One region of the Shewanella sp. SW24 genome, then DNA from elsewhere that is predicted to be linked to it. Evidence: predicted binding sites of a transcription regulator. Region 1 holds the regulator's gene; each other region holds the start of a gene.
The links. The regulator MetJ, encoded in region 1, represses methionine synthesis genes. The targets are predictions, from matches to a motif close to TAGACGTCTAGACGTCTA.
Positions count from the first base shown of each region.

Region 2: the regulator MetJ is predicted to act here: its motif matches at 3,216-3,233, upstream of msrA (peptide-methionine (S)-S-oxide reductase MsrA).
Region 3: the regulator MetJ is predicted to act here: its motif matches at 3,252-3,269, upstream of metE (5-methyltetrahydropteroyltriglutamate--homocysteine S-methyltransferase).

Region 1 is NZ_JAKKSH010000025.1:57,610-62,686, forward strand. Features, by position in the region: gene L5M17_RS17705 (bifunctional aspartate kinase/homoserine dehydrogenase II) at 1-594, opposite strand, end outside; gene metB (cystathionine gamma-synthase) at 606-1,769, opposite strand; gene metJ (met regulon transcriptional regulator MetJ) at 1,982-2,296, shown strand; gene L5M17_RS17720 (sulfite exporter TauE/SafE family protein) at 2,431-3,174, shown strand; gene nrfD (NrfD/PsrC family molybdoenzyme membrane anchor subunit) at 3,281-4,228, opposite strand; gene L5M17_RS17730 (4Fe-4S dicluster domain-containing protein) at 4,231-4,797, opposite strand; gene phsA (thiosulfate reductase PhsA) at 4,810-5,077, opposite strand, start outside.
Region 2 is NZ_JAKKSH010000004.1:8,880-13,956, reverse strand. Features, by position in the region: gene L5M17_RS05065 (alpha/beta fold hydrolase) at 1-40, opposite strand, end outside; gene seqA (replication initiation negative regulator SeqA) at 339-881, shown strand; gene pgm (phosphoglucomutase (alpha-D-glucose-1,6-bisphosphate-dependent)) at 955-2,607, shown strand; gene msrA (peptide-methionine (S)-S-oxide reductase MsrA) at 2,724-3,203, opposite strand; gene astE (succinylglutamate desuccinylase) at 3,534-4,568, shown strand; gene L5M17_RS05040 (thiamine pyrophosphate-dependent dehydrogenase E1 component subunit alpha) at 4,731-5,077, shown strand, end outside.
Region 3 is NZ_JAKKSH010000007.1:144,619-149,695, forward strand. Features, by position in the region: gene queG (tRNA epoxyqueuosine(34) reductase QueG) at 1-774, shown strand, start outside; gene metE (5-methyltetrahydropteroyltriglutamate--homocysteine S-methyltransferase) at 871-3,141, opposite strand; gene L5M17_RS08125 (LysR family transcriptional regulator) at 3,342-4,247, shown strand; gene L5M17_RS08130 (HDOD domain-containing protein) at 4,327-5,055, opposite strand.

The DNA.
Region 1 (5,077 bases):
ACCAAGTAACAGGGTATCGCCACGCTCGTTAGCGCAGATAAAACCTGTGATCACTAAGCGTTCATTGGGATGCGCGGCTAATAGGGCTTGTACTTTAGCGCGGGATTCTTGTACCCGAATTTGTGGCACAGCGGCTTCATCGGCCACTAAAATTGAACAGGCATCCACATGGCTTGCCGCCACGCCAGATTCGCGCAGTAGCGCCGCCATTAAACGTGCCGACCAACGTTCGCCAAAGCTCACCACATGGTTGATTTGGTATTCGTTGCGCTCGTCTAAGGACAACAAGCTGATGAGTTGCGCTTTATCAGTGGCCAAACGCTCACGCAGATCGCGGGCTTGTTCATTCGACAACAACTGCTCAATCAACCCCTGTTGGTAACTGATCAGCACTTGTAATTCTTCTTGCCATAGCTGACCCGCATCACGCAGCGCTAATAATTTATACAGGAAATTCGTGCTCTTACCCGCCGCAGAGACCACCACGAGATCATCACTATGACCGTGGGTTAACAGGATATGGGCAACTCGACGATAACAATCGGCATCCGCTAAACTGGAGCCACCAAATTTATGTAAGTGACAACGTGCCATCTATTATTCCTCTACTGACAAGCCACAACGGCGGCTAATCCTGCTTGAATATCTGCAACTAAATCGGCGGCATCTTCAATACCCACCGATAGACGCAATAGGGTGTCCTTAATACCAGCCTCGAAGCGCGCCTGCGGCTCCATGGCTCTGTGGGTCATAGTGGCGGGCACGGCCACTAAACTTTCGACGCCACCTAAACTTTCCGCCACGCTAAATAAGCTGAGTGCACCTAAAAAGGCCACCACTTCGGCCTCGCCGCCTTTGAGCTCAAAGCTCAGCATAGCGCCAAAGCCCTGTTGTTGCTTGGCCGCAATGGCGTGACCTGGGTGATCCGCAAGACCGGGGTAATAAACTTTGCTCACCACAGGGCTTTGCGTTAATACCTCAATAATACGCTGGGCATTGGTTTGATGCTCGCGAATACGCACCGCTAAGGTACGCAGGCCTCGCAGGGTCAGATAACTGTCGAAGGCTGACCCCGTTAAGCCTAGAGTGTTCGACCACCAATGTAAGCTTTCGCCGATTTGCACGTCTTTGGCGACCACAGCGCCGCCAACAACATCGCTGTGACCATTGATATATTTAGTGGTGGAATGGATAACGATATCCGCGCCTAACAATAGGGGTTGTTGCAATATCGGCGATAAAAAGGTGTTATCGACCACCACCAGCGCGCCGACCTCATGGCTCGCCTTAGCAATGGCTTCGATATCCACCACACGCAATAACGGGTTCGATGGGGTTTCGAGCCACACCATCTTAGGATTCTGGGCAATGGCGGTGGCTAACGCTTGGCTGTCGGTTTGGTCGACCACAATGAGCTTAAACTGGCCTTTCTTCGCCAAGTTGGTAAATAAACGGTAAGAACCGCCATAGCAATCATGGGGCACAACTAATAGGTCATCGGGGCCGAGCAAAGTCGTCACTAAGGTGATGGCCGCCATGCCAGTGCACGTCACTATGCCAGTGGCGCCCTTTTCTAATTGCGCTAATGCTTCGCCTAAAATGCAGCGCGTTGGGTTGCCTGAACGACTGTAATCGAATTCGCGGGGATTTTTATGACCATCGAAGGCGTAATTAGTCGACAAATAAATCGGTGGCACAACTGCGCCATATTGAGTATCGCTTTCGATACCCTGACGCACTGCCAGTGTGGCTAATTGACGCTCTGCCATGGGTGGACTCCTAAATTCGATAGACTGATAGAGATGTCTGGACGTCTAAATGTACCTAAGCCCAACGCCATCGTCAATAGGCGTGAAGACGTTTAGACGTCTGAACATAAAGAAATCTGTTTGCAATCACAAAGAAATAGTAGCAATAATTTGACTGTTCTTTGTAAGGGTTTAAAATCTGCCCCGAATTTAGCGTTATAACAGGTGAGTCAATGACTGAATGGAATGGGGAATACATCAGCCCCTATGCTGAACATGGCAAGAAGAATGAACAAGTAAAAAAAATTACTGTGTCTATTCCGCTCAAAGTGCTTAAGGTCCTCACGGACGAACGTACTCGTCGTCAGGTCAATAATTTGCGTCACGCCACCAACAGCGAGCTGTTGTGTGAGGCATTTTTGCACGCCTACACTGGCCAGCCATTGCCCAACGATGAAGATCTGTCAAAAGATAACCCAGACAGCATTCCCGCAGAAGCCAAGTTGTTGATGGATCAAATGGGAATCGAGTGGGAAGACATGGAATAGCGACTCGTCGCTTTCAAAGTCATATCACAGTGCTCATCAATAGGGATCGTTAACGATCCCTTTTTGTTTATACCCAAGCGACTTCAAACTTTAAATTTCACCATCTTGAGTTGGTTTGGGATATAGGAAATCCTATGTTTTCTATGATAGATCCACAGACACTCGCCTTAGCCTCGCTGGTCGTGTTTCTGGGCGCCTTAACCCAAAGTCTGATTGGGTTTGGGCTTGCGGTTGTCGCCAGTCCTTTGCTGTATATCGTCGATCCACAACTTGTACCTGCGCCTGTTATTGCTATGGGTTTCTCCATCGCCCTGCTGACCTTAGTGCGTGAACGCGGTCACTTAGAATTCAATGGCTTGCAATATGCGCTCATAGGCCGCGTGCCCGGTGGTTTTATCGGCGCGAGTTTATTACTGTTTGCGCCTCAACCCATACTCGGTTTATCCATCGCCGCTATTGTGACTGTCGCAGTGATCCTCAGCCTGTATAAATTCAGCCTGCCAGTGAATAAGAAAACCCTCTTCGGTGCGGGCGTGGTTTCAGGGATCTTCGGCAATATCGCCGCGATTGGTGGCCCGCCGATGGCGATTTTGTTGGCAGGCAAAGATGCCTCGCAGTTTCGTGCAGCCCTGTCGGCCTTCTTCATTTTTAGCTCCATGATTGCATTGATCATTTTAGCGATCACTGGCTTATTAGAATTAAAACATCTATGGCTGTCGTTGATGCTGCTCCCCTCAGTGATTTTAGGTTACTTAGTTGCAGGACGATTAGTGGGCCGTGTCGATAAAGAGAAGACAAAGATGGCAACGTTAGTCCTGTGCAGTATCAGCGCCTTAGTGCTAACGGTGAAGTCGGTTATCGAGTTATTACCCCAATAAGCGTCCTGCTTATACTGGCAAACCTTCTCACGATTCAAACAATAAAAAAGCACTGACATTGCCAGTGCTTTTTCTTTATCTATCAATATGTAAAGCCAGCTTACACTCAGCTTAAATAGCTTTGCCCTGCGTACACAATAAAGTGTCTTAAGGCGAGTACGCCCGTTAAGCTCGCACAAGCCACCATGATCATCGCGCCCTTAGTGTGGCGAGTCGCGGCGGGTAGCAGCATAAACAGCAATGGAATACCAAAACCTATACCGACAACGCCTATCCAGAACACGCTTGCCCATAACCCAGACGTTAACGATGCTAAGGCCGCAGCCGCCGCGCCGCCCTTGAAGTACAAGGCGCAGAACAACATGAACAGGAACAGAATTTCAATCGCCATCACAGGCAATTCTAAACCGTGCATCTTCACTAAAGTTTTGTCGTGGCTGTCAGTCTTAAACATCAGCAACGCCAGTACCGCATTTGCCGCAGCGCCCGCCGATAGACCTGACACTAAAAACAGCGCAGGCAGTACCGCAGTGTTGAGCATAGGATAGGCATTCATCGCCGAAATTAAGAAGCCAGTGTAAGCCCCTACGCCAATGGCGAGGACAAACAACAATACTTCAATCAGCTTTCGAAATGGCATAAGTAACTTAGCGATAGGTGTTAGGAAACCCAAACCCCATTTTGGTAAGTCATCCCGCAGCACAATAATGGCGTACGCAAAAGCTAAGGGAGAATACGCCAGCAGCGCCAGCACCCCGATTGCCATCACAGACTGGAAGTTATAGTGAATTAAGATCAACCAGAAGTGGAATGGTTTGGTTAAGTCAAACACTAAGCAAGCTAGACCTAAGCTAATTGCTACAGGCCCAATAATGGCTGCCGCCTTAAGAATGCTGCTTTCGGCTCCCGCGCTGAGTTCCTTATTCGCCCAGCGCAAACCAATGCCAATCAGTAAACTGCCCGCGGATAACCCCGCCATAAACAGGTAAACGGCGATGACCCAGTGCCAAGTGACAGGATCATATTGCGCCATGTCGCCCCAAGTATTGTTCATAATCAAATCCCCCCTCTTTTGGTAGGAACGCGATATACCCTAGGTTTAGTGCCCAAATGGGTTTTATCTTGGTAAGTGATTTTAGTGTTGAGCATGATGGCCACTTCACTGCGTGGATCATTGGCATCACCAAACACTAAGGCATCGGTTGGACACACAGTCACACACGCTGGCTCTTCGCCCCGTGCTAAACGCGTATCCTTACAGAAGTTACACTTATCCGCCGCCTTGGTTTCTGGGTTCATAAAGCGCACTTTATAAGGGCACGCTGCCACACAGTACATACAGCCGACACACTTCTCGGTATGGATAGAGATAATGCCGTCTTCACCCACATAGGCCGCACCCGTAGGGCACACCTTAACGCAGGGTGCATCTTCACATTGCTGGCAAGATACCCTGTGATATTTGAAATGCAGATTAGGCATCTCACCAAAGGGGCCTTCCACACGCACTTGCAGACGAGTTACGCCTTCGGGTACACCATTTCCACTGCGACACGCCACGTTACAAGCTTGGCAGCCGATGCACTTATTCTCGTCGTGCACCATTACATATCGTTTATTCATTTAAGCCTCCGATTAGCGCTTTGCCAGCGTGACGCCCGTGGTGTGCACTGTCATGCCACACACAGGAGCAGTAACGTGCGGTAGTAAGTTACCGCAATGGATACCTTTGCCCGTTGCTCTGACCAACTCTTTGTTTTTAGAACCAAAGCCCATGTAAGCAAACACAGTATCTTGGCGAATACCCGGCGTGACTAAGGCATGGCCTTCTTCTGTGCCAACACTGCTGGTGAGGCGGATTGGGTCGCCATTGCTGATCCCTAACTTACCCGCAGTAACAGGG
Region 2 (5,077 bases), on a different contig from region 1:
AGAGCACTGCGGGTCCTTGGCCTGTGGAAACAAAGTTCATGGTGATTCCTGTTGGAGATTTTTAGCTTAGCGTGACGCGAATTGTGCCCTTAATGCCGTTGGCTTGACAAGTCAGTTGCCATTTCTATAGTGGGGGCGGCCAGTAACTTGTGTGCTTTTTCGGCAATTGTCGATTAACTGCTAGTTTGCTGTGCTATTTCCCGCACTTTTAGAATAATGGCGCTTTATCAGATTGATAGAGATAGATACACTGGTAACAGATCGCAATGATCTGCCCCGATCGCTGTGGTACACTTTTTTCGGTTAAGCCTGTCGAATAACAAAGGATAATTAAGGTTATGAAATATATCGAAGTAGATGAAGAGCTCTATCGTCATATTGCCAGCAAAACAGAACGAATTGGTGAGAGCGCCTCTGACATTCTTCGTCGATTACTCGGCCTGTCCGTCGATGCGGTCGAACAACCCCAGCCTTTGGCGATTAGCCAACCCAGTCTTGAAGCTGAACCTATTCAGCCCATCGCGGCGCAAACAGTGCCAGCAGTGAATGATTTTAGTCGCTTAGTCGATGAACATCAGTTATCGCAGCAAAAAGGCGCAGTAGGTCGTTTTCTGTTTTTGCTCGAAAGTTTGTATCAATTAGCCCCAGAGCAATTCTCACAAATTTTGCAGATCCAAGGGCGCGATCGTTTGTATTTTGCTCGCTCTAAGGAGCAACTGCTCGAAGCGAGTGCTTCGGCTAACCCAAAAGAAATTGGTGCAAGTGGTTTCTGGGTAACGAGTAACAACAATACCGCCAAGAAACGCACTATTTTATCGGAAGTTTTAGTGCAATTTGGTTGTGATGCGACAGTAGCAGCGGGCATCGCCGAGCGCGTTTAATCCTCGGGTGAGCCTGGTTAGTACGACATTTTTCTACTTTTTCTAATTGTAATTGAGTGCAGGAGAGCCATAGGTGGCAATACATCAAAGGGCAGGACAAATCGCTAATCAGACGGATCTGGTCAATATTCCAAAACTGATGAGCCATTATTACAGCATCACGCCAAATATGGATGACGTACAACAACGCGTCACCTTTGGCACTTCTGGGCACAGAGGCTGCGCTTCCAATGGCAGTTTTAACCAACAACACATTTGGGCGATTACCCAAGCTGTGGTTGACTACCGTCAATCGGCAAATATCGATGGGCCGCTGATCCTTGGGATTGACACCCATGCGTTATCCTATGCGGCCTATTTGTCGGCAATTGAAGTGCTGGCGGCAAATAAAGTCACAGTGAAAATCCAACAGAACGATGGATTTACGCCAACGCCAGTGGTTTCCCATGGGGTGATTTGCGCCAATCGCGAAGCCAATATTACGGGTGCGGCATTGTCCGATGGTTTGATCATTACGCCTTCCCACAATCCGCCTCAAGATGGTGGCATCAAGTACAATCCACCCCATGGTGGACCGGCCGAAGGTAATATCACCGCTTGGATTGAATCGCGGGCCAATGATTACTTGCGCCAAGCGTTAGCTGGCGTGCAAAAATTAGCGTATGCCGAAGCGCTGGCATCAGGCTATGTCAACGCCATTGATTTGATCACGCCTTATGTGGCTGATTTAGAAAATGTTATCGACATGCAGGCGATTGCCAACGCTAAGCTGCGTATCGGCGTTGACCCGCTCGGTGGTTCAGGGATTTTCTATTGGGCACCGATTGCCGCGCGTTATGGGCTCGATATCACGTTAGTTAATGATAAGGTTGATCCAAGCTTTAGCTTTATGCCGCTGGATAAAGACGGCAAAATCCGCATGGATTGCTCATCTCCCTACGCGATGGCCGGGTTACTCGCCCATAAAGAATCCTTTGATTTATGCCTTGGTAATGATCCCGATTATGACCGTCACGGCATCGTTTGCCCTGGTACGGGTTTGATGGATCCGAATCATTATCTTGCGGTCGCTATTGATTATTTACTGACACACAGACCAGATTGGAGCGATACCTTAGCCATAGGTAAAACCTTAGTATCGAGTGCGCTTATCGATAAAATCTGTGCTTTCCACGGCAAAAAGTTACTCGAAGTGCCTGTGGGCTTTAAGTGGTTTGTCGACGGTTTAGCCGAAGCCACAATCGCCTTTGGCGGTGAAGAGAGTGCTGGCGCGGCATTTTTACGCCGTGATGGCAGCACATGGTGCACAGATAAAGACGGCTTCATTTTAGGATTACTTGCCGCAGAAATTCTTGCGGTGACAGGTAAAACCCCAGGTCAGCGTCACCAAGAGTTAGTAAAACAATTTGGCCAAAGTTTCTATAAGCGTATCGATAGCCCAATCAGTCTTGAAAACAAAGCCAAGTTTGCTTTGCTCAATGCCGATACCTTAAATGCCACTGTGCTTGCAGGTGAGACAATCGAAAACGTGTTAACCCATGCGCCAGGCAATAATGCGGCGATTGGCGGCATCAAAGTTACCACCGCTAATGGGTGGTTTGCGGCGCGTCCATCGGGCACTGAAGCGTTATTTAAAATCTACGGCGAAAGTTTTATCAGTGAGCAGCATTTGGCTGAGATCATCAAAGATGCGCAGGCATTAATTGATAAGGCGCTAAACGCTTAATGCAGTAGTAGGTTTAGCTAACGTCTCAAAATAAAAAACGCACTCAGATTTGAGTGCGTTTTTGTTTGTGTCTAATTCAGCTGTGAGTAGTTGATCTAATACTGATTTGACCGTATTTAGTACTCGATATGACAACTCGGTAAGTTATTCTTATCGATGTAATTTTGATGATATTCCTCAGCCACATGGAACTGTTGAAGTGGCACTATTTCAGTGACGATATGGCGTAATCCCCAACGGCCCGAGCGGGCAAAAGCTAACTTTGAGGCTTCTGCGGCCGCTTTTTGCTCACGGTCGTGGAAGAAAATGGTGCTGCGATATTGGGTGCCAATATCTCCGCCTTGCATGTTCAGACTCGTAGGATTATGGTTTTTCCAAAATACATCGAGCAAGTCTTCATAACTGACAAGGGCGGGATCGAATTCCACTTGCACCACTTCGGCATGGCCCGTTTTGCCTTTTTTGACTTCTTCATAGCTCGTCGCCGCATTATTGCCGCCCATATAGCCGCAGGTGGCATTCGATACGCCGTTCACTTGTCTAAAAAAATACTCTACGCCCCAGAAACAGCCGGCACCAAAGGTTGCTAACGCCATAATTAAATCCAATAGAAGTCTAGATGGCTAAGGATTGTGATAAAACTTGAGTGCAAAAGCAAGCCTCAAGCTGGAATATTTATCATGGGAAATTCTTAGGGAATGTCCTAAGAATTTAACAATCAGCTTAGTTGAATGTCATTCCGCTTAAAACTGGGTCCTACGGCAATAAATGTCTGAGAACAGCACTAAAAACATGTGTTAGTATTGAAGCCGTTTTTTAGGTGCGAGTGAGACTAACCGCGGTGAGATAAATGCTTAAGTGGTAATTACTGCCTGTACTTATGCTATTGCGCCAATACTGTTACACATCATTATAAGGAGAATTCTGTGTTACAAGCTCTGTTAGATTCAAAGGATTTTTTAGCGCTCACCTTAGCCCACCCTAAACAGTTCGATGGCGAATTTTCATTTAACTTAGGCGATCATACTCAAGTGGAAGTGTGGGATACCGGTGTTATTGTTTTCGAACCAGTAAAGAATGAAGGAAAAGATATTGTGCTTTCCTGCGGTGTTCACGGTAACGAGACCGCGCCTATTGAACTCTGCAATAGCTTAATTAAACAACTTCTACAGCAAAAGATCATCGCAAAGCAGCGCACTTTATTTCTCATTGGTAACCCATTAGCGATTAATAACGGCACGCGGATTATTGACGAAAACATGAATCGTCTCTTTAGTGGTGAGCATTCCAATCCACCAGGGTTAGTGAACCCTGAGCGAGTTCGCGCGAAAAAACTCGAAGCCTATGTCGATCGTTTTTATACTGCGGTTGCCGATGGACGTCAGCGCATCCATTATGATCTGCACACGGCGATGCGCGCCTCGAAGCATGAAAAGTTCGCTATCTATCCCTATCGTCCTGGGCGCGCCTTTAGCGGCGAGCAAATTATGTTTTTAGCCGCAAGCGGCGTCGATACAGTACTTTTCCACCATGAACCGACCACGACCTTCAGCTATTTTTCCTCTGAACGCTACGGTGCCGATGCCTTTACCATTGAGCTTGGCAAAGTGTATCCCATGGGGCAGAACGACATGATGCGTTTTATCGCCACCCATGAAATGTTCATGCGCTTGATCACCGCTAAGCCGTTGGCGCTGGATGCATTTGATGCCGATAAGGTTAACTTGTACCAAGTGTGCCGCGTCATCAATAAACATTTCGATGATTTTGAATTTACCTTCGCAACTGATGTCGAAAACTTCAGATCTTTCCCGAAGGGCTTTGTTTTAGCGCGGGAAGGTGGGCAAGAAATTAAAGTGGAACATGAGTTTGAGTCTGTCGTGTTCCCTAATGCCAAAGTGCCTATTGGTAATCGCACTGTGATTTGCCTGATCCCTGCGGTGAATGCGGACGTGCGTTAGGCTTGTAAAGCAATATATACATGCGTGGCAGGGATAACTTGTGGTTTGAGCTATGCCAATGGTTGATAGGTAGTTTACGTTAACGTAATGTTCGTCGGGCATATTCGTATAAACAGACGCATCAAAACGCTTTGATGCGTAATGAGATAACAAGAGCACAATATGAGCAAAGCAACACTCAACACTGATACAGTGCACCGTGTCGGCTTCTTGGATAAGGCATCGCTACACATTCCTATCCTTCGAATTCTACAAGCCGACGGCACCACTTATGAAACCGCGGTTTTGCCTGTGATAGATGAAACCTTAGCCACTAAAATTTACGATACCTGTGTATTCACTCGGGTACTTGATGAACGTATGCTTGGCGCCCAGCGTCAAGGACGCATCAGTTTCTACATGACCTGTACGGGTGAAGAAGCGGCGATTGTTGGCAGTGTGGCCGCACTCGATCAAGAAGATGTGATCCTTGCACAATATCGTGAGCATGCGGCGCTGCGTTATCGCGG
Region 3 (5,077 bases), on a different contig from region 1:
TTCGATGCCGCTGACTTTCGCCCCTTTGTTGACTCAGCCCCTGTACTTGAGCGCCCCTTAGCCGAAAAAGCCGGTATAGGCTGGACAGGTAAACACTCACTCATACTCAACCATGAGGCTGGCAGTTGGTTCTTTTTAGGTGAGCTACTGATCAATTTGCCTCTACCTGTGGATATTCCCATTCAAGAAGGCTGTAACACTTGTGTCGCCTGCATTACCTCCTGTCCAACGGGTGCAATCGTAGAACCTTATGTGGTCGATGGCAGACGCTGTATTTCCTATCTCACCATTGAGTTGCAGGGCGCTATTCCCGAAGAATTTAGGCCACTCATGGGCAATCGCATCTATGGCTGCGATGATTGCCAACTCGCGTGTCCCATCAATCGCCAAGCGCCGCTGACTGAAGAAACTGACTTTCATATTCGTCCGCAGTTAAAGCAACCTGACCTTCTCAGCCTTTTTGCTTGGAGCGAGGCCGAGTTTCTTAAACAAACTGAAGGCAGCGCCATTCGTCGCATTGGACATAAACGTTGGCTACGTAATATTGCAGTAGCACTGGGTAACGCTCCCGCGAGCCCAAGCATTATTGCCGCACTTAACGCCCGCAATCACAGCGAAGATATCGATGAGATAGTGCGTGAGCATATTGAATGGGCGCTTAATGCCCAGCAATCGCGCCTTGCTGAAAGCGCAGCAACTGAACAACAAAAAGCCCGCCGCAAAACCGAGCGCATGGTGCGCATTATCGAAAAAGGCTTACCGCGAGATGCTTAAGTTAGTCGGCAAGCAATAAACAACAACGGATGCATAAGCATCCGCTGTTACTAACTCAATAAACTCAGTAAAAAAATATTTCACTCAAGCATAATATTAACCAAGGCGGCGACGTAGTTCTCGCGTGGCATCGACCATGTTTTTCAGTGCGGGTTCAACTTCATCCCAAGTACGGGTTTTTAGGCCGCAATCTGGATTAACCCATAGCTGACGTACGGGCACTTTTTGCGCCGCTTTCTCGATTAAGTACACCATGGCCTCCACACTTGGAGTGTTTGGCGAATGAATGTCATACACACCGGGGCCAATTTCATTTGGATATTCAAAATCTTCGAAGGCATTGAGTAACTCCATCCGTGAACGCGAAGTCTCGATAGTAATCACATCGGCATCCATGGCGGCAATCGCGGCAATGGTGTCATTAAACTCGCTGTAACACATGTGGGTGTGGATTTGAGTCTCATCAGTCACGCCAGCAGCGCTGAGTTTAAAGGCATTAACCGCCCAATCTAAATAGGTTTGCCACTCACTTTGTTTCAATGGCAGACCTTCACGGAAGGCGGGCTCATCGATTTGTATAATGCCAATACCGGCATTTTGTAAGTCCACCACTTCATCACGAATCGCCAGCGCCAGCTGAGTCGCAATCACATCGCGGCCGATATCTTCACGGGCGAATGACCAATGCAGAATCGTCACAGGGCCAGTCAGCATGCCTTTTACAGGCTTGTCGGTGAGACTTTGGGCAAACTCGGCCCAATCAACCGTCATCGCCCTTGGACGACTAACATCACCATAGATCAACGGTGGCTTAACACAGCGTGAACCATAACTTTGCACCCAACCATTTTTGGTAAAGCCAACGCCCGCAAGCTGCTCACCAAAGTATTCCACCATATCGTTGCGCTCGGCCTCACCATGAACCAGTACATCGATACCGAGTTTAAGCTGGCGGTCGATAGTATCGCGGGTGACTTGCTGCAATTGCTCTGTATATTGTGCATCACTCAGATCGCCCTTGCGCCAACGACTGCGTAGTCCACGGATTGCCGGTGTTTGTGGGAAGGAGCCAATGGTGGTGGTCGGCAACAGAGGTAAACGGTATTTCTGCTGCTGCACAGCTTGGCGTACGCTGAAATCACTGACGCGCTCATAATCGGCAGATGTCAACGCGGCAACGCGGGCAATCACTTGACTGTCGGCGGCCTGCGCTTTCGCCTCACGGCGTGCCAAACAGGTTTGCACAATCTCTTTTGCCGCGATAGATTCAGGTGCCAGTAGCAATTGGCGCACATTGGCCAGTTCGAGTAATTTTTGCTTCGCAAACGCGAGTTGTTGACGCAGCGCGGGCTCAAGCGTGGCTTCCACCTCTAAATCCACAGGGCTGTGCAGGAGTGAGCAAGAGGTACCAATCCACAAGCGATCTCCTAGATCACGGGCAACCGCGCCTATGCGTTCGGCAATCAAATCCGCCTCTGCCGCCCACACGTTGCGACCATTGACCACACCCGTCGACAAAATTTGATCTTGACCAAGCGCATTGGCAAAGACTGCCAATTGATCCGGCGCTGTGACTAAATCGACATGCAACCCCGCAACAGGCAAAGCCGATACCAGTGCTTGATGGTGTGCGATACCGCCGTAATAACTGGTAAGAAGGATCTTCACCTTCGTAATGCTGAGGGCTTGATACGCCTCAGTGATCGCCGCTTGCCATTCGCCATCCAATTCCAATGCGAGAATGGGCTCATCGAGCTGTACCCATTGCACTCTCTGAGCAGCAAAACGCGCCAAAATGTCAGCATAAGCAGTTAATAAATTGGGTAATAAGCTCAACTTATCAAACTCTTGGCCCACGGTTTTAGCAAGGAACAAGTAGCTAACAGGGCCGAGTAGCACAGGTTTTGCTTTATAACCTAAGGACTGCGCTTCGCTGACTTCATCAAAGAACTGCTCATAGGCAATCGAAAACTCTTGGTTTTGGCTGAGCTCAGGTACCAGATAGTGATAGTTAGTATTGAAATACTTGGTCATTTCAGAGGCTGACGCATCTTGGCCCGTTGGCGCTCTGCCGCGGGCAACGCGGAATAAAGTATCGAGATCGATTGCCCCTTCACCACGATGACGCTCAGGAATGGCATTTAAAGTCGCGCTTAAGGTCAGCACTTGATCATAAAAGGCAAAATCACCTACGGGAACTTGCTCAATGCCCGCAGCAGCTTGCCACTGCCAATGGGTGCGGCGAAGTTCACTCGCCACTTCACGTAATTCCGCCTGAGTGCTCTCGCCACGCCAGTATTTTTCTAAGGCAAATTTCAATTCACGACGACGCCCAATATGGGGAAACCCAAGACTATTTAATTGCATACTCTATCTTCCTTTATTTGAGATAAGCCACATTCGGCACTTGCACCCACCAGATTGTTTTCTCTTAGCACTTTTCAGCACTTCAGCCTTGATAAATAACAACGGGCGTCTGGACGTCTAGAAGTTTATTGTGTTAGTCTCTATTCCAGCAACCGAATTGATTTCAAGCACAACATGAGCGAAATTCACTTGGAGTGAACATGATCGAACTAAGACACCTGCGAACCTTAATGGCCCTGAAAGAAAGCGGCAGTTTGGCGGGCGCAGCCAAAAAACGTTTTGTCACTCAATCCGCCCTCTCCCACCAGATTAAGGAGTTGGAGCAAAGGATTAACTCGCCCATTTTTGTGCGTAAGAGTAAGCCACTGTCATTCACCCAAGAAGGTGCACGCCTGTTGCATCTGGCCGAAGAGATTTTGCCTAAGGTGTTAGAAACAGAGACAGATTTGAAGAATGGGCTGGAAACCGAAACCAATCAGTTGCGAGTCGGCATTGAGTGCCATAGCTGTTTTCGCTGGTTAATGCCTGTGATGGAGCAATTTAGACAAGATCATCCGACAGCCGAGTTAGACTTGTCGAGCCGTCACCTATTCGACTCGCTCAATGCCTTAGAAATGGGTGAACTGGATATTGTATTAACCTCAGATCCTGTGCCTGGGCATTCACTCGCCTACCAGCATTTGTTTGATTTTGAAGTGAAGTTAGTAGTTGCTAAGGATCATCCTTTAGCGAAAGAAGCCTATGTCACCCCTAAGCAATTAGCACACTTGCCTATTATCAGTTATCCAGTGCCGTTGACACGTTTAGATATTTATCGCCACTTTTTAGAGCCTGCGGGCATAGAGGCAGGCGAGCAAAAAACCTGTGATTTAACCATGATGTTATTGCAACGCATCGCCTGTAAAGACGGCATAGCCGCACTGCCAAGCTGGTCGATTAATGAAGGACATGGACTGAGTCTCGCTACGGTAAAACTCGGCCAAGAAGGTCTGAAACGACCGCTATTTGGTGCCTATCGCCGCCACAGTGCTAACTCTGCATTGATCCAAAATTGGTTACAACTGGTGGCGAGGGAAGGTTTATCCCGCCAGCAGAAGACGAATTAATGCGGGTGACATAGAGTAAAAAGCCTGCGAATGCAGGCTTGTTTATTGAGTCAAATGACTATTTCATAGCATCGACAAATTACAGCGGATTCATCAACAATCCACGCATAGACAAGACACGGCGCAGTATCAACCCTGATGAATTAGGATTACGGGTCTGACGCAAATTATGGGCGATCATAAATTCTTGACGCAGATCCTGATCGAGATCTAACGCCTCGAACGCTTCGATGGTTAAGGTCTGTTGTTGATTATCAATCAATGACTTAATCACACTTAAAGGAAATGACTGTTCGGCATTAGCATTTAAATAGGCAAATGCGGTCAGTGCGATAATTTGGCCGAACACACTGAACAGAGCTAAGGTTTGTACTTCGTCAGCATCAACCTCCACACCTTCCATATCCGCTAAGCTATCTACCGCATCCGTTGCAATATCTTCAGTCAACTTCCAATAACCTTGGACCAACTTTTTATAGGGCTGTGGCAGTTCATCGAGGCGTTCTTTTAAATAGAACGTAAAGGCGTAGCGATAGATATTAACTTGACCTAAGCGGATCAAAGCTTCTTTCAACGAACGAGTTTTGTGATTTTCCACTACAGCAGCCTGTGCGGAATTACTGCGCATAAGCATGTGCGCTGCCAATGCGGGATCGCTCGAGATAATGTCAATCACATTACGAATGTCGCCTTCAGCAAGGATCGCTTTTTTGAGTGGAATTAGAATTCCTCGGCGGCCAATCACTTGCTCTTCGTTCGCTATGATAGCTCTAACTTGAGTAAAAACCTGTTGCTCAAGATCAGTCATAAGACACTTTACACCTGTTTAT